3 regions of the Streptomyces sp. NPDC002779 genome follow, and region 2 is predicted to be linked to each of the others. Evidence: riboswitches for the same ligand, from Rfam matches in the RefSeq annotation. Region 2 holds a riboswitch; each other region holds the start of a gene.
What was found. A riboswitch is a leader RNA that binds a small molecule or an ion and turns the genes downstream of it on or off. The one in region 2 is predicted to bind thiamine pyrophosphate.
Positions count from the first base shown of each region.

Region 1: linked by a shared signal. The riboswitch ahead of ACFYW5_RS00355 (thiamine ABC transporter substrate binding subunit) and the one ahead of thiO (glycine oxidase ThiO) in region 2 are both predicted to bind thiamine pyrophosphate.
Region 3: linked by a shared signal. The riboswitch ahead of thiC (phosphomethylpyrimidine synthase ThiC) and the one ahead of thiO (glycine oxidase ThiO) in region 2 are both predicted to bind thiamine pyrophosphate.

Region 1 is NZ_JBIAQC010000001.1:88,985-94,899, reverse strand. Features, by position in the region: gene pyrH (UMP kinase) at 1-553, shown strand, start outside; gene frr (ribosome recycling factor) at 698-1,255, shown strand; gene ACFYW5_RS00370 (phosphatidate cytidylyltransferase) at 1,255-2,379, shown strand; gene ACFYW5_RS00365 (SRPBCC family protein) at 2,502-2,951, shown strand; gene rlmN (23S rRNA (adenine(2503)-C(2))-methyltransferase RlmN) at 2,999-4,105, shown strand; TPP riboswitch at 4,144-4,249, shown strand; gene ACFYW5_RS00355 (thiamine ABC transporter substrate binding subunit) at 4,327-5,409, shown strand; gene ACFYW5_RS00350 (ABC transporter permease) at 5,445-5,915, shown strand, end outside.
Region 2 is NZ_JBIAQC010000007.1:105,272-111,186, forward strand. Features, by position in the region: gene ACFYW5_RS20915 (thiazole synthase) at 35-829, opposite strand; gene thiS (sulfur carrier protein ThiS) at 833-1,033, opposite strand; gene thiO (glycine oxidase ThiO) at 1,030-2,187, opposite strand; TPP riboswitch at 2,185-2,296, opposite strand; gene ACFYW5_RS20930 (hypothetical protein) at 2,349-2,699, shown strand; gene ACFYW5_RS20935 (NAD(P)/FAD-dependent oxidoreductase) at 2,750-3,949, shown strand; gene ACFYW5_RS20940 (Rv2175c family DNA-binding protein) at 4,034-4,405, shown strand; gene thiE (thiamine phosphate synthase) at 4,480-5,127, shown strand; gene metF (methylenetetrahydrofolate reductase [NAD(P)H]) at 5,238-5,915, shown strand, end outside.
Region 3 is NZ_JBIAQC010000003.1:167,897-173,811, reverse strand. Features, by position in the region: gene ACFYW5_RS10640 (SsgA family sporulation/cell division regulator) at 1-217, shown strand, start outside; gene ACFYW5_RS10635 (YibE/F family protein) at 381-1,775, opposite strand; TPP riboswitch at 1,847-2,036, shown strand; gene thiC (phosphomethylpyrimidine synthase ThiC) at 2,029-3,834, shown strand; gene ACFYW5_RS10625 (VWA domain-containing protein) at 3,952-5,373, shown strand; gene ACFYW5_RS10620 (hypothetical protein) at 5,447-5,915, opposite strand, start outside.

The DNA.
Region 1 (5,915 bases), on a different contig from region 2:
CGAACTGCAGCAGCGCGGCATGGACCGCGCCCGCTCCGACTACATGGGCATGCTCGGCACCGTGATGAACTGCCTCGCCCTCCAGGACTTCCTGGAGAAGGAGGGCATCGACAGCCGGGTCCAGACCGCCATCACCATGGGCCAGGTCGCCGAGCCGTACATCCCGCTGCGCGCCGTGCGCCACCTGGAGAAGGGCCGTGTGGTCATCTTCGGCGCCGGTATGGGCATGCCGTACTTCTCCACCGACACGACCGCCGCCCAGCGCGCCCTGGAGATCGACGCCGAGGCGCTGCTGATGGGCAAGAACGGCGTGGACGGCGTCTACGACTCCGACCCGAAGACCAACCCGGACGCGGTCAAGTTCGACTCCCTCGGCTACGGCGAGGTCATCACCCGGGACCTCAAGGTCGCCGACGCCACCGCCGTCACGCTCTGCCGCGACAACAAGCTTCCGATCCTGGTGTTCGAGCTTCTGGCGGAGGGCAATATCGCCCGTGCCGTCAAGGGTGAGAAGATCGGCACGCTTGTGGGTGACCAGGACAGCCGCCACTGACGGGCAACACCTACGGACCCTGACCGGGGGATGGACAATGTCCTGCCGGTCGGGAACCGTGCAGGAAGAAGACGCGACGCAGCCGGCCGCCGCCTCCCGCAAGGAACCGCAGCCGGGCCTACTCAAGACACGCAGGAGCAAGTGGTGATCGAAGAGACCCTCCTCGAGGCCGAGGAGAAGATGGAGAAGGCCGTCGTGGTCGCCAAGGAGGACTTCGCCGCGATCCGCACCGGCCGTGCGCACCCGGCGATGTTCAACAAGATCGTGGCCGACTACTACGGCGCGCCGACGCCGATCAACCAGCTGGCTTCGTTCTCCGTGCCGGAGCCGCGCATGGCGGTCGTGACCCCGTTCGACAAGACCGCCCTGCGCAACATCGAGCAGGCGATCCGCGACTCCGACCTGGGCGTCAACCCGAGCAACGACGGCAACATCATCCGTGTGGTGTTCCCCGAGCTCACCGAGGAGCGCCGCCGCGACTACATCAAGGTCGCCCGGAGCAAGGCCGAGGACAGCAAGGTCTCCATCCGCTCGGTGCGCCGCAAGGCCAAGGACGCCATCGACAAGCTCGTCAAGGACGGCGACGTCGGTGAGGACGAGGGCCGCCGTGCGGAGAAGGAGCTCGACGACACCACCCACAAGTACGTCGCCCAGGTGGACGAGCTCCTGAAGCACAAGGAAGCTGAGCTGCTCGAGGTCTGATGAACGACTCTTCCTGGGGAGCGCCGCCACAAGCCGGGTACTGGGGGCCGTCCGACCAGGGGCCTGTCCAGGGGGCTGCCCCGGCGGGTCCCACGTACGATGCGCCTGAGGCGCAGCAGACTCGCCCCATGCCCATCGTGCCCGACGTACCCGCGTATGGCGGAGACCAGGATGACGATCGGGGGGCCGCTCGGCTGGGTGGCCCCCTGTTCCGCGACGAGACGCCGCGGGCGCAGCCCCACGGCAACGCGCCGCAGAATCCGGAGCCCATGCACGACGCCCCGCAGCCGGCGCCCCGACCGCAGAAGAAGAGCGCCGGGCGCGATCTGGGTGCGGCGATAGGGGTCGGCATCGGGCTCGGCGCGGTGATCGTCGCCTCGCTGTTCGTCTACAAGGCCGCGTTCGTCGGGGTCGTCGCCGTCGCCGTCGTGGTGGGTCTGTGGGAGCTGACCAAGCGGCTGGAGGAGCGCAAGGGCATCAAGGCGCCGCTCGTCCCGCTCGCGGTCGGCGGTGCGGCGATGGTCGTCGCCGGGTACGTCCGTGGCGCCGAGGGCGCCTGGGTGGCGATGGCGCTGACCGCGCTGGCCGTCCTGGTCTGGCGGATGACGGAACCCCCCGAGGGGTACCTCAAGGACGTCACGGCGGGCGTCTTCGCCGCGTTCTACGTCCCGTTCCTGGCCACGTTCGTCGCGATGATGCTCACCGCCGACGACGGCCCGGCCCGGGTGCTGACGTTCCTGCTGCTGACCGTCGTCAGCGACACCGGGGCGTACGCCATCGGCTGGCGCTTCGGCAAGCACAAGCTCGCTCCGCGGATCAGCCCCGGCAAGACCCGCGAGGGGCTGCTCGGGGCGGTTTCCTTCGCCATGGTGGCGGGTGCGCTGTGCATGCAGTTCCTGATCGACGACGGCGTCTGGTGGCAGGGCCTCCTGCTCGGCCTCGCGGTCGCGGCGAGCGCCACGCTGGGCGACCTCGGCGAGTCGATGATCAAGCGGGACCTGGGGATCAAGGACATGGGCACGCTGCTGCCGGGGCACGGCGGCATCATGGACCGGCTGGACTCCCTGCTGCCCACGGCGCCCGTGGTCTGGCTGCTGCTCGTGCTGTTCGTCGGGTCCGGCTGAGCGTCGGGTCCGGCTGCGCGTCGACGGACCCCTGGGAGCCCCCGCCTCGGCGGGGGCTCCGCTGTTCCCGGGGGCGGCGTGGTGGGACGCTTGAGGTGTACGCCCGTGAAGGGGGTCCCACCATGTCCGCCATCCGCGAATCCATCGACCTCGACTGCACGCCCGAAGAAGCGTTCGCGTACATCACCACCCCCTCCCATCTGCCCGAATGGCAGCTGAGCGCCGTCAAGGCGGAGCCACTGGAGCTGGGGCCGATGCACCCCGGCTCGCGCGTCCGGGTCACCCGCCGCATCGGCACCCGCGAGGTCCCGATGACCATCGAGTTCGACGCCCTCGACCCACCGCACAGCTGGGACCTGCACGGCATCGAAGGGCCGGTCCGTCCCCGCACCCACGGCTCGATCGAACCGCTCGACGAGGGCCGGCGCTGCCGCGTGACCATCGAGATCGACTTCGAAGCACACGGCCTGGGCAAGGCCCTGGTGCCCTTGGTCGTCCGCCCGCAGGTCCGCAAGGAGCTGCCGCGGGACGAGGCGCTGCTGAAGGAACGGCTGGAGGGGATCGGCGGATGATCGGGTGGCCCCGGCCACACGAATCGATCTGCGACACTGGTACAGCCATGCCTAAGCCCGGAGAACTCACATTCGTCGCCCCGCGCGGAGCCAAGAAGCCGCCGCGGCATCTTGCTGATCTTTCGCCCGCCGAGCGTAAGGACGCCGTCGCTGCGGTCGGGGAGAAGCCGTTTCGTGCCAAGCAGCTCTCGCAGCACTACTTCGCGCGGTACACCCACGACCCCGAGCAGTGGACCGACATCCCGGCCGCGGCGCGCGGCAAGCTGCGCGAGGAGCTGTTCCCCGAGCTGATGACGGTCGTGCGGCATCTGTCGACCGACCAGGGGACCACCCGCAAGACGCTCTGGCGGCTGTTCGACGGGACGCTCGTCGAGTCGGTGCTGATGCGGTATCCGGACCGGGTGACCATGTGCATCAGCTCGCAGGCCGGCTGTGGCATGAACTGCCCGTTCTGCGCGACCGGGCAGGCCGGGCTCGACCGGAATCTGTCCACCGCCGAGATCGTGCATCAGATCGTCGACGGGATGCGGGCGCTGCGGGACGGGGAGGTGCCCGGTGGGCCCGCCCGGCTGTCCAACATCGTCTTCATGGGGATGGGCGAGCCGCTCGCCAACTACAACCGGGTCGTGGGCTCCATCCGGCGCCTCACCGACCCCGAGCCGGACGGGCTGGGGCTGTCGCAGCGCGGGATCACCGTCTCCACCGTCGGTCTGGTCCCGGCGATCCACCGGTTCTCCGACGAGGGCTTCAAGTGCCGGCTCGCGATCTCGCTGCACGCCCCCGACGACGAGCTGCGCGACACCCTCGTCCCGGTGAACACCCGCTGGAAGGTCCGCGAGGTGCTGGACGCGGGGTTCGAGTACTCCGCGAAGTCCGGGCGCCGGCTGTCCATCGAGTACGCGCTGATCCGGGACATCAACGACCAGGCCTGGCGGGGCGACCGGCTCGGGCGGCTGCTCAAGGGCAAGCCCGTGCATGTGAACCTGATCCCGCTGAACCCGACCCCGGGCTCGAAGTGGACCGCTTCCCGGCCCGAGGACGAGAAGGCGTTCGTCGAGGCCATCGCGGCACACGGGGTGCCGGTGACGGTCCGGGACACCCGGGGCCAGGAGATCGACGGGGCGTGTGGTCAGCTCGCGGCCACCGAGCGGTAGTGTGCGCGCGGTAGTCTGATCGTCGTACGTACATCTTCATATTCCGACAGGGGAGCGCCACAGCGCTGAGAGTGCGGGACAGGCCGCAGACCCTCTGAACCTCGCCCAGGTCATTCTGGGTAGGGAGATCGGTCGTCACTCGAGCTGTTGCGCCCTGCCCGGACTCTTGGGAGGTCCGGGCAGGGCCGCGTCTCTTCCTGGTCCACTCCAGGAGGAATTCAGTGAGCATCACCAAGAAGGCCACCGTCATGGCCGTCGGACTCGGCCTCGTCACGCTCTCGGCGTGCGGGTCCTCCGACGACGACCACGGGTCCGGCGGCGCCGCCAGGACCGTCACCCTGGTCAGCCACAACTCGTGGGCCGTGTCCAAGGAGGTCCTCGCGGACTTCGAGAAGAGCTCCGGGTACCAGGTCAAGGTCCTGGAGGACGGCGACGCCGGGCAGGCCGTCAACAAGGCCATCCTGACCAAGGACGACCCGCAGGGCGACGTCTTCTTCGGCGTCGACAACACCCTGCTGTCCCGCGCGCTCGACAACGGGCTCTTCCAGCCGTACGAGGCGAAGGGCCTCGACCGGATCGACGCCACGTTCCAGCTCGACCGGGACGAGCACCGGGTCACCCCGGTCGACTACGGCGACATCTGCGTCAACTACGACAAGAAGTACTTCGAGGACCGTGACCTGGCCCCGCCGTCGACCCTCGACGACCTGGCCGAGCCCGCGTACAAGAACCTCCTCGTCACCGAGAACGCCTCCACCTCCTCGCCCGGCCTCGGCTTCCTGCTCGGCACCGCCGCGCGCTACGGCGACGACGGCTGGCCGGAGTACTGGAAGAAGCTCAAGGCCAATGGCGTCAAGGTGGTCGACGGCTGGGAGCAGGCCTACAACGAGGAATTCTCCGGCTCCGCCGGCGGCAAGGCGGCCAAGGCCGACCGGCCGCTCGTGGTGTCGTACGCCTCCTCGCCGCCCGCCGAGGTGATCTACGGCGACCCGAAGCCCGCCACCGCTCCCACCGGCGTCGCCGAGGGCACCTGCTTCCGGCAGATCGAGTTCGCGGGCCTGCTCGGCAACGCGCGGAACAGCGAGGGCGGCAAGGCGCTGATCGACTTCCTGATCAGCAAGAAGTTCCAGGAGGACATGCCGCTGAACATGTTCGTCTACCCCGTGGTCGAGGAGGCGGACGTGCCCGCGGAGTTCACCGAGCACGGGCCCGCGGCCAAGAAGCCCTTGACCATGGACCCCGCGAAGATCGCCGACCACCGCGACGAGTGGGTCAAGTCGTGGACCTCGCTCGTACTGAAGTAGCCGGCCGGCGCCGGCACGCGGCGCGGCTGGGCCTGATGGCCCTGCCCGTCGCGTTCTTCGGCGTCTTCTTCGCCTACCCCGTCGCCGCGATCGTCGCCCGCGGCCTGCGGGTCGACGGGGTCTGGCAGCTCGGCCGGATCGCGGACGTGCTGACCCAGCCGGACGTCCGGCACGTCCTGTGGTTCACCACCTGGCAGGCGCTCGCCTCCACCGCGCTGACCCTGCTGCTCGCGCTGCCCGCCGCCTATGTCTTCGCCCGCTTCGACTTCCCCGGCAAGCAGATCCTGCGGGCGGTGGTGACGGTGCCGTTCGTGCTGCCGACGGTCGTCGTCGGTACGGCCTTCCTGGCGCTCGTCGGACGCGGCGGACTCCTCGACGAGCTGTGGGGCCTGCGGCTGGACACGACGGTGTGGGCGATCCTGCTGGCGCACGTCTTCTTCAACTACGCCGTGGTCGTCCGCACCGTCGGCGGGCTCTGGGCGCAGCTGGACCCGCGGCAGGAGGAG
Region 2 (5,915 bases):
ACTGAAGCCGACCTGTGACGCAACCCACGGCCGTTCAGAACGCCGGCCGCTCCGGATCCAGCACCGCCCGTCCCGCCACCGGGGAGGACGCCTCGGCGAAGTGCCGCCGGGGAATCCGGCCCGCCCGGTACGCCAGCCGGCCCGCCTCCACCGCGTGGCGCATCGCGTCGGCCATCAGGACCGGCTCCTTGGCCCGCGTCACCGCCGAGGCGAGCATCACACCCGCGCACCCCAGCTCCATCGCCAGCGCCGCGTCCGAGGCCGTACCTGCTCCGGCGTCCAGGATCACCGGCACGCGCGCGTGCTCCACGATCAGCTGAAAGTTGTGCGGGTTGCGGATCCCGAGCCCGGAGCCGATCGGCGAGCCCAGCGGCATGATCGCCGCACAGCCCACGTCCTCCAGCTTGCGGGCCAGCACCGGGTCGTCGTTGGTGTACGGCAGCACCGTGAACCCGTCGTCCACCAGGGTCTCCGCCGCGTCCAGCAGCTCGATCGGGTCCGGCAGCAGGGTTCGCTCGTCGGCGATGACCTCCAGCTTGACCAGATCGGTGCCGAGGGCCTCCCGCGCGAGGCGGGCCGTCAGCACCGCTTCCCCGGCCGTGAAGCACCCCGCCGTGTTCGGCAGCACCCGGATGCCGAGCCGCTCCAGCACCGACAGCACCGAGCCGTGCACCGAGGCGTCCACCCGCCGCATCGCGACCGTGGTCAGCTCGGTGCCGGACGCGGCCAGCGCCCGCTCCAGCACCTCCAGGGAGGGCGCGCCGCCCGTCCCCATGATCAGCCGGGACGAGAAGGACGTACCGCCGAGGACAAAGGCATCGTCGGCCATGGGTCAGCCTCCTTGGACGGCGGTCAGGACCTCGACGCGGTCCCCCTCGGAGAGGGACGTCGAGGACCACTGCGCGCGCGGGACGACGGTTTCGTTGAGCGCGGCGGCCACTCCGGAGGGCGCCGCGGTGAGGGACTGCACGAGCGTGTCGAGAGCCGTGCCCGGCTCGATCCGCCGACGCTCGCCGTTGACCGAGATGTTCATACGGGCTGCTCCGTGCGTGCGAACCGCTTCGGACTGAAGGGACGGGCCTCGTCGGTGAGTTCACCGGTGGCCAGGGCGTGCGCGAGGGCGTCCCCGGTGATCGGGGTGAGCAGCACGCCGTTGCGGTAGTGCCCGGTCGCCAGCAGCAGGCCGTCCAGCTCGGTCGGGCCCAGCAGGGGCGCGTTGTCGGGGGACCCGGGACGCAGCCCCGCGCGGGTCTCGGTGAGCGGCAGCTCGGTGATGCCGGGCATCAGCTCGTGCGCGTCGCGCAGCAGCTCGTACACGCCTCCCGCGGTCACCGTCGTGTCCCAGCCCAGCTCCTCGCTGGTCGCGCCGACGACCAGCTCGCCGTCGGCCCGCGGCACCAGGTAGACCTGGCTGCCGCGCACCACCGCGCGGACGGTCCGGCTCAGGAACGGCGCCTGCCGCTTCGGCACGGTCAGCCTCAGCACCTGCCCCTTGACGGGCCGTACGGGAGGCAGCACGGCCTCCGGGACGCCCGCCAGCCGCCCGCTGAGGCTGCCGGCCGCCAGGACCACCTGCCCGGCGCCGAGCACGGTGCCGTCGTCCGTCACGCACCCGGCCGCCCGCCCCTGCACCACCGACAGCCGCGTCGCCCACGCCCGGTGGAAGACCACGCCCGCCCGCTCACAGGCCGTCACCAGCGCCCGCGCCAGGCGCCGCGGGTCGATCTGGTGGTCGCCGTCCACCCGGAGCCCGCCGCGCACGCCCGGCGCGAGCATCGGCTCCAGCCGCCGGCACTCCCGCCCCGACAGCCACTCCGAGTCGAGGCCCGACTCCCGTTGCAGCGCGTGCAGTTCCCGCAGATGCGCCCGGTCGTCGGCGTCCAGCGCGACCGCGAGGGTGCCGCACTGGCGGTACCCGAGGTCCTGTCCGGTGAGGTCGGTCAGCTCGGCCGCGAACGCGGGATAGCGGCGCGCCGAGGCCAGATTCAGGCCGAGCAGTGTCTGCTCGCCGTAGTGCAGTTCCGTGACGGCGGCCAGCATGCCGGCCGCCACCTGGGCGGCGCCGCCGCCCGGCTCGGGGTCCACCACGGCCGTGGCGAACCCGCGCTGTGCGGCCCGCCACGCCGTGACCAGGCCGATGATTCCGCCCCCGAGGACGAGGACGTCTGACGAACGCGTAGGCGACATGGGCGTCCAGCCCCTCCCTTCGCCGGCATGACCCGGATCAGGTTCGTACGGTCGGAGGCCGCCAGCCTCCCTCTCAGCCCGGTGCGTCCGGGCTCCCGCGAGTGCTTGTACGTTGGCCACCCTAACCGCTCGTTCCGCGCCTCTGCAGGGAGCCTCGCCCCATGCCCCGCTCGCTCGACGGCCTCGTCCTCGCCCCTGTCGCCGACCAGGCCCCAGGTCAGGTGGGCACGCGGACCCGCTTCACCTACCACGAGAAGGACGGGGAGATCTGGGCCGATTACGCGGGCGGCGATGTCGTACGCGGGCATCTGGTGGGCACGCGCGAGGGTGACCGGCTGGACTTCCGGTACGTGCAGCTCAAGCGGGACGGGACCACTGCGTCCGGGCACTGCGTGTCGACGGTCGTGGAGCTGCCCGACGGGCGGGTGCGGCTGGAGGAGAGCTGGCAGTGGGAGTCCCGGCCGGGCCGGGGAACCAGCGTTGTGGAGCAGGTCACGCGGCACGACGGCTGACTGACAGTTTGTCAGTTGACTATGGTGATCAGGTGAGCGAGCAGACGACGATGTCGCAGCGGCGGGTGGTGGTGGTCGGCGCGGGCATGGCCGGCGTGCAGACCGCGGTCGCCCTGCGTGAACAGGGCTTCACGGGCACGGTACGGGTGATCGGCGCCGAGCCCCACCAGCCCTACGACCGGCCCCCGCTGTCCAAGGCCGTCCTGCTCGGCAAGGCCGAGGGATCCGCCTTCGACATGGACTTCGAGGCACTCGGCATCGAACTCGACCTCGGCCGCGAGGTCCTGGGCGTCCGCCCGGCCGACCACGAGCTGGACACCGCCGCGGGCCCGGTTCCCTACGACGTCCTGGTCGTCGCCACCGGCGCCGAGCCGATCCGGCTGCCGGGCGCCGAGGGCGTGCCCGGAGTCCATCTGCTGCGCACCCTCGACGACGCCGAGCGGCTGCGGCCCGTGCTCGCCCGCCAGCACGACGTCGTGGTCGTCGGTGCGGGCTGGATCGGCGCCGAGTTCGCCACCGCCGCGCGTGAGGCGGGCTGCTCGGTGACGGTCGTGGAGGCGGCGGACCGGCCGCTCGCGGGCGCGCTGCCCGCCGAGGTGGCCGCGCCGATGACCGCCTGGTACGCCGACAGCGGGGCCGAACTGCGTACCCGCGCGCGTGTGGCGCGCGTCGAGCCCGGCGCGGTGGTCCTCGACGACGGCTCGGTGCTGCCCGCGGGGGCCGTCGTGGTCGGCATCGGCGCCCGCCCCGCCACCGCCTGGCTGGCCGGCTCCGGCGTCGAGCTCGGCGCGCACGGCGAGGTGGTGGCCGACGACCATCTGCGCACCGGCGTCCCCGACGTGTACGCGGTCGGCGACTGCGCCTCCTTCCCCTCCGCCCGCTACGGCGAGCGCCTCCTGGTCCACCACTGGGACAACGCGCTGCAGGGCCCGCGCACGGTCGCCGCCGACATCGTCGGCGAGGACCCGCTGGTCTACGACCCGGTCCCGTACTTCTGGTCCGAGCAGTTCGGCCGCTTCGTCCAGTACGCCGGCCACCACGCGACGGCCGACACCACCGTGTGGCGCGGCGACCCGGCCGGCCCCGCCTGGACGGTCTGCTGGCTCCGCGAGGGCCGCCTGATCGCCCTGCTCGCGGTCGGCCGGCCCCGGGACCTGGCCCAGGGGCGCCGCCTGGTCGAATCGGGCACCCGCATGGACCCGGCCCTGCTGGAGGACCCGGCCAGGCCCCTGAAGAAGGCGACGGCCTAGGTTCTCCCGTCCGGACCATCCTGAGGTCCTGGCTCGGAGCGGCCTGGCTTCCTGATGTCAGTGCGGGATGGCAGGCTTGGTTCCGTGACCGAGATTGACGCAAAGATCGATGCTCTCGTCCCCGCCTGGCTCACCCTCCCCGACATCGCCGAACAGCTCGGCGTCGAGGTGACGCGTGTGCGGCAGCTGGTCAAGGACGGCCAGCTCATCGCCGTACGCCGTGGTGAGAACCGCGCGCTGCACGTCCCCGCCGCCTTCATCGACGGAGCCGAGCAGAAGGTCGTCAAGGGCCTGGCCGGGACCCTGACGCTGCTCCGGGACGACGGCTTCACCGACGAAGAGATGCTGGAGTGGCTCTTCACGCCCGACGAGAGCCTGCCCGGCACCCCCGCGCAGGCCCTGAGCGAGAATCGCGGCACGGAGGTGAAGCGCCGCGCCCAGGCGCTCGCCGTCTGAACCGATCAACAGTCCCGGTGTACGGGCCGCGGGTCGCCCGGGGCCCGTACACCACCGAGCACGGGGGAACACATATGCCCGCCACCGCACGCGACCGCTTCAGCGACGCCCGGCTGTACCTCTGCACGGACGCCCGCAAGCGCCAGGGAGACCTCGCCGAGTTCCTGGACGCGGCCCTGGCGGGCGGGGTCGACATCGTGCAGCTGCGCGACAAGGGCATGGAGGCCGCCGAGGAGCTGGAGCACCTGGCGGTCCTCGCCGACGCCTGCGCGCGCCACGGCAAGCTGCTCGCGGTCAACGACCGCGCGGACGTCGCCCATGCCGCGGGGGCCGACGTCCTCCACCTCGGCCAGGGCGATCTGCCCGTGTCGGCCGCCCGGGCGATCCTCGGCGACGACGTCCTCATCGGCCGCTCCACGCACGCCCTGGCCGAGGCCGAGGCCGCCGCGGTCCAGGAGGGCGTGGACTACTTCTGCACCGGCCCCTGCTGGCCCACGCCGACCAAGCCCGGCCGTCATGCCCCCGGCCTGGAGCTGGTCCGGCAGACCGCCGCCCTCGGCACCGGCCGCCCCTGGTTCGCCATCGGCGGCATCGACCTGGGCAACCTCGACGAGGTGCTCGAAGCGGGCGCCCGGCGGGTCGTCGTCGTCCGGGCGATCACGGAAGCGGACGACCCCGGCGCCGCGGCGGCGGAGTTCGCCAAGCGGCTGCGGCAGGGGTAGCGGCTCCTCCCGGGCCACCGTCTGTCCACGGACTGGACAACAACCCGACAATTCGGGCAAATATCCGGCATCCGGTTGGGGGACCGTCGCCCCCTGGCTAACCTGCGGGTATGGCCCTCGGCACCGCATCCACCAGGTCGGACCACGCTCGTACCGTGCGCGACATGCTCGCGACCGGCAAGACGACGTACTCGTTCGAGTTCTACGCCCCCAAGACGCCGAAGGGCGAGCGGAACCTGTGGAACGCGCTGCGCCGGGTCGAGGCCGTGGCGCCCGACTTCGTCTCCGTGACCTACGGCGCGGGCGGCACCACCCGCGCCGGCACGGTCAAGGCGACCGAGGCCATCGCCTCCACCACCACGCTCACCCCGATCGCCCACCTCACGGCGGTCGACCACTCGGTGGCGGACCTGCGCAACATCATCGGGCAGTACGCCGACGCCGGGATCCGCAACATGCTCGCGCTGCGCGGCGACCCGCCCGGCGACCCCATGGGCGACTGGGTCCCGCACCCGCAGGGCCTGACCTACGCCGCCGAACTCGTCGAGCTGATCAAGGCGTCCGGCGACTTCTGCGTGGGCGTCGCGGCCTTCCCGGCGATGCACCCGCGCTCCGCGGAGTGGGAGACGGACGTCCGGCACTTCGTCGACAAGTGCCGGGCCGGCGCGGACTACGCGATCACCCAGATGTTCTTCGACCCGGAGGACTATCTGCGGCTGCGCGACCGGGTCGACGCGGCCGGCTGCCCGACCCCGATCATCCCCGAGATCATGCCGATCGCCAGCGTC
Region 3 (5,915 bases), on a different contig from region 2:
CCCGGCCGACCCCGACGCGCTCGGCGATGTGCTGATCCGGCTTCAGGTGGGCGGCGATCACGCGCTGTTCCGTTCCTCCGCGGCGCCGCTCGTGGCGTTCCTCGACCGCACCGACAAGCTGGTGCCGCTGGGCCAGGAGGGTGCGCTGTCCGACTTCGACGCCAGTCTTGACGAGGCACTGGACCGCATCCTGGCGGAGGAGCAGAGCGCGGGCTGAAGCGGTGCGGCAGGGCGGCGGGAGACAGCCGTAACGCTTCAGCAGGCGGCCTGGGGTTGTGCAGGAACGCTTCTTCTCTGCACCGGGCCGTTGAGGCCGGAACCCAACCGTCCGTTGAAGCCGAAACCCAACTGTCGGGAGGTCCAGGCGGCGGCCCCGGGCCTCACCGCTTCCGCCGTCGCCCCCGTCCCCCTCGCGCCGGAGCCGGGCGTCCCCCGGCCGCGGCGGGCTCCCGCTCGGGGCGGTCGGAGGCGACCATCAGCGCGGCCAGGGCCGTGGTGACCGGGACCGAGGCGACCAGGCCGATCGAACCGACCAGGGTGCGCACGATCTCCTCCGCGACCAGCTCACTGTTGGCGACCGTGCCCACACTGCTCTGCGCGATCGAGAAGAGCAGCAGCAGCGGCAGCGCGGCGCCCGCATAGGCCAGGACGAGGGTGTTGACGACGGACGCGATGTGGTCGCGGCCGATCCGGATGCCGGCCCGGTACAGACCCCGCCAGCCCATCGTCGGGTTGGCCTCGTGCAGCTCCCAGACGGCCGAGGTCTGGGTGACCGTCACGTCGTCGAGGACACCGAGGGAACCGATGATGATGCCGGCGAGCAGCAGACCGCTCATGTCGATCTCCGGGTACAGCCCGTGGATCAGACCGGTGTTGTCGTCCGTGTTGCCGGTGAGGGCGGCCCAGTCGATGAAGACCGAGCCGAGGATGCCGATCAGCAGCAACGAGATCAGCGTCCCGAGAACCGCCACGGACGTCCGGGCCGACAGGCCATGGCACATGTAGAGGGCGATCAGCATGATGGCGCTCGACCCGACCACCGCCACGACCAGCGGGTTCGATCCCTGGAGGATGGCGGGCAGGATGAAGAGGGTCAGCACCAGGAAACTGACGGCGAGCGCGATCAGCGCCATGACACCGCGCAGCCGGCCCACCGCCACGACGGCCAGCGCGAAGAGCCCGGCGAGCACCGCCATCGGGATCCGGCGGTTGACGTCGGTGACCGAGTACTGGAGGTCCTTGGGCGCCGAGGGCTCATAGGCGACCACGACCTCCTCGTCCTCGTGCAGCTGCCGCGACTGGTCCGGCTGGACGATCTCGGTGAAGGTGCGGCCCTTGTCCTTGCCGGAGTCGACGCGGATCGTCGCCTTCTTGCAGGTGCCGTCCTCCTGCTGCTGCGCCGAGGAGCCCTCCGCGGTGGAGGTGTCGCCGGTCGGGGGAACCCCGGAGGCGTTCACCGAGGAGCAGCTGACCTCCTCGACCTTGGTGACGGTGGCCTGCTGGGTCTGACGGTCGAAGCCGACACCCGTGCGCTCGTGCGAGGGCGCGCCACCCGGCCACAGCACCGCGAGCCCCACGACGACCGCCGCGGCGAACGGGATGAGGATCGCCGCGATGACCTTGCGCAGATGCTTGGAGACCGGGGCCGCCGGGCCATGGGCATGGCTGTGGGAATGGCCGTTTCCGTGCCCGTGCCCGTCACCACCACCGGTGGATCCGGAACCGGGGCCGCGGGGCGGCTCGGGCGGGAACGGGGGTTCATGCGTCGTGGTCACCGACCGATCATCGCAAGAACGACCGGGGCCCCCTGTTCACCGCGCCCGAATTGACGCTAGCGTGGGGGCACCTTTGTACACGCGGGAGCTCGGAGCACCGGGCTGAGAGGGCGCTGACCTCCGTCCCAGCGATGTTTCACGTGGAACGTCACCACACGCGAGTGACGTTGCACACGAAACATCGGCAGACGGAAGCCGCTGCGTCGACCGCCGAACCTGTTACCGGGTAATGCCGGCGTAGGGAGTAGGTCTCATGACCATCAAGGACGCACGCACGCCTGCCTCCACGCAGAACACGACGAACGGTGCGAACGGTTCGTCGAGCGATGAGGCCGGGAAGTCCATCGGCTGGCACAAGGCGTACGTCGAGGGCTCGCGCCCCGATCTACAGGTGCCGGTCCGTCAGGTGCACCTCACCAACGGGCAGTCCGTCACGCTGTACGACACCTCCGGCCCGTACACCGATCCGGGCGTCGACACCGACGTCCGCCGGGGACTTTCCCCGCTGCGGGAGAACTGGATCATCGGCCGCGGCGACACCGAGGAGTACGCGGGCCGTCCCGTCCGCCCCGAGGACGACGGGATCAAGCACACCTCACCGCGCGGCGGCCTGCGCAACCTCGACGCGGTCTTCCCCGGCCGCCCCCGGCTGCCGCGCCGCGGCCGGGACGGGCAGGCGGTCACCCAGCTCGCGTACGCCCGCCGGGGCGAGATCACGCCCGAGATGGAGTACGTGGCCATCCGGGAGAACGTGGCGCCGGAAGTGATCCGAGAGGAGATCGCGGCAGGACGTGCGGTGCTGCCGGCGAACGTCAACCACCCGGAGATCGAGCCGATGATCATCGGCAAGCGGTTCCTGGTGAAGGTGAACGCCAATATCGGCAACTCCGCGGTGACGTCCTCCATCGAGGAGGAGGTCGAGAAGATGACCTGGGCGACCCGGTGGGGCGCCGACACGGTCATGGATCTGTCCACCGGCCGCAACATCCACACCACCCGCGAGTGGGTGCTGCGCAACTCCCCCGTCCCCATCGGCACGGTGCCGCTCTACCAGGCCCTGGAGAAGGTCGACGGCAAGGCCGAGGAACTGACCTGGGAGATCTACAAGGACACCGTCATCGAGCAGGCCGAGCAGGGCGTGGACTACATGACGGTCCACGCGGGCGTCCGCCTGCCGTATGTGCCGCTGACCGCCAACCGCAAGACCGGCATCGTCTCCCGCGGCGGCTCGATCATGGCCGCGTGGTGCCTCGCGCACCACAAGGAGAGCTTCCTGTACGAGAACTTCGAGGAGCTCTGCGAGATCCTCGCCGCCTACGACGTCACGTACTCGCTCGGCGACGGCCTGCGGCCCGGCTCGATCGCGGACGCCAACGACGAGGCGCAGTTCGCGGAGCTGCGGACGCTCGGCGAACTCAACCGGATCGCCAAGAGCTTCAACGTCCAGACCATGATCGAGGGCCCGGGACATGTCCCGATGCACAAGATCAAGGAGAACATCGACCTTCAGCAGGAGATCTGCGAGGAGGCGCCGTTCTACACGCTCGGCCCGCTGACGACGGATGTCGCCCCGGCGTACGACCACATCACCTCCGGCATCGGTGCCGCGATGATCGCCTGGTGGGGCACGGCCATGCTCTGCTACGTCACGCCCAAGGAGCACCTGGGCCTGCCCAACCGGGACGACGTGAAGACCGGCGTCATCACCTACAAGATCGCCGCCCACGCGGCCGACCTCGCCAAGGGCCACCCGGGCGCTCAGGACTGGGATGACGCCCTGTCCGACGCCCGCTTCGAGTTCCGGTGGGAGGACCAGTTCAACCTGGCCCTCGACCCGGACACCGCCCGGGAGTTCCACGACGAGACCCTCCCGGCGGAGCCGGCCAAGACCGCCCACTTCTGCTCCATGTGCGGTCCGAAGTTCTGCTCGATGAAGATCTCCCAGGACATCCGCCGACAGCACGGCAGCACGGCGGGGGAGATCGAGGACGGGATGGCCCAGAAGTCCAAGGAGTTCGCAGCCGCGGGCAACCGCGTGTACCTGCCGATCGCGGACTGAGCACCGAGAACGGGTCCACGTCGGCCGAGGTCGGGCTGTTTCACGTGAAACAGCCCGACCTCGGCCGAGGGACCGAGGCCCTTCCGGGGCCGCCGGATCAGTCGGCACACTGATCCCATGACAGCACTGAGCAAGGGCGCCAACCTTCCCGTAGACGCAACGGCCGTGCGCGTGGAGCTGACCTGGTCCGACGGGCCGGGCACCCCCGACGTGGACGCTTCGGCGCTGCTGCTCACCGCGGCGGGACGCGTGCGCGACGACGCCGACTTCATCTTCTACAACCAGCCCCACCACGCCTCGAAGGCCGTGAGCCACCTGGGCAAGCAGCAGCGGGCGGGCACCACCACCGACACCGTCGCGGTGGAGTTCGGTGCGCTGGAGCCCGCCATCGAGAAGATCGTGCTGTGCGCCTCGGCGGACGGCGGCACGTTCGGTCAGGTGCCGGGACTGACGATGCGACTGGTCGACGAGCGGAGCGGCGCCGAGATCGCGCACTTCGTGATGGAGGCCGGGACGGAGACGGCCTTCATCGGCGGTGAGTTGTACCTCCGCCAGGGGAAGTGGAAGTTCCGGGCCGTGGGGCAGGGGTACGCCTCCGGGCTGGCCGGGCTGGCGACGGACTTCGGCATCACGGTCGACGAGGAGGAGACCGCCGTACCGACGACCCCGCCGGCCGTATCCACACCGTCGGCCGTACCGGCACCGCCCATGACGACCGCCCCCGCCGCGCCCCCTGCCGCCCCCGCCGCACCCGTAGCCCTTCCGGCCTCCCCCAACCTCACCAAGGGCGAAGAGCGCCTGCCCGTGGACATGCGCAAGCGGCTGGACCTGCGTAAGCAGCAGGTCGCGGTCAGTCTCAGCAAGCACGGCGCGACCGGCATCACCGCTCGCGTGATCCTGGTGCTGGACGCCTCCGGGTCCATGTCGTTCCTGTACTCCCGGGGAGTCGTCGCGGACGTCGTGGAGCGGATGGCGGCCGTGGCCGCGCAGCTGGACGACGACGGCGAGATGCAGGCGTGGACCTTCGCCTCGAACCCGGCACGGCTGCCCGACTTCCGGCTCGGGGAGCTGCCCGAGTGGACGCGGCTGCACGTCAGGTGCGGGGAGATGAGCCTCTTCGGCTCCAAGAAGCGGAAGAAGGGCCTGGAGGACAGCCAGGTCGACATGCGGACGGTCGGCATCCAGAACGAGGAACAGAAGGTGATCGCCGAAGTCCGCGCCTATGTCCGCCAGAACCCGGCCCAGGCCCCCACCCTGGTGCTGTTCTTCTCCGACGGAGGCGTCTACCGCAACGCCCAGATCGAGAAGGAGCTGCGGGAAGCGGTCGAGGAGCCGATCTTCTGGCAGTTCGTGGGCCTCGGCAAGTCCGACTACGGGGTCCTGGAGCGCTTCGACACCCTGCCCGGCCGGCGCGTCGACAACGTCGGCTTCTTCTCCGTGGACGACATCAGCACCGTCCCCGACCAGGATCTGTACGACCGGCTGCTGTCCGAGTTCCCGCAGTGGACGGTGGCTGCCCGCGGCGCGGGCATCCTCTGATTACGGCCCGCCCCGGCCCCCGGACATCCGGCTTGCGCTCCCCGCGACGGGGGCGCAAGCCGAGGGGCCGGAGTCACTCCGGCTGATGCTCCGGACCCCCGAAATCCGGGCTTGTGTAGTCCGGGCTGCTGAAGCTCGGGCGGGGGCCTGACGCAGTGCCCTCGCCGGGGCTGGAGAAGCCCGGACGGTCGTAGCCGAGGTTCGGCATGCGGCTGATCGGTGCCGTGGGCGCCGTGCGGTGCAGGGCGGCGGCGGTGCCGGGGTCGGCCAGCGCGTCCCGCAGGAACGGCAGGATGCCGCGCTCCAGCAGGGCTTCACGCCAGGCTTCCCTGGCCCGGGCCACCTCGCTGCCCAGCTCTCCGTGCGGGCCGGTGTCGAGTGCCGGCCTGTTGCGCAGAGCGGTGAGCAGCAGCCCGACGGCGGCGACGAGGATCGCGGCCGCCGTCACGGCGCCGAACACCCATCCGGTGGTGAGCATCGTCTGGGCGAACGCCGGCTCGGGTTCGAGCATCCGCAGGATGTACCCGACGAGCAGGAAGAGC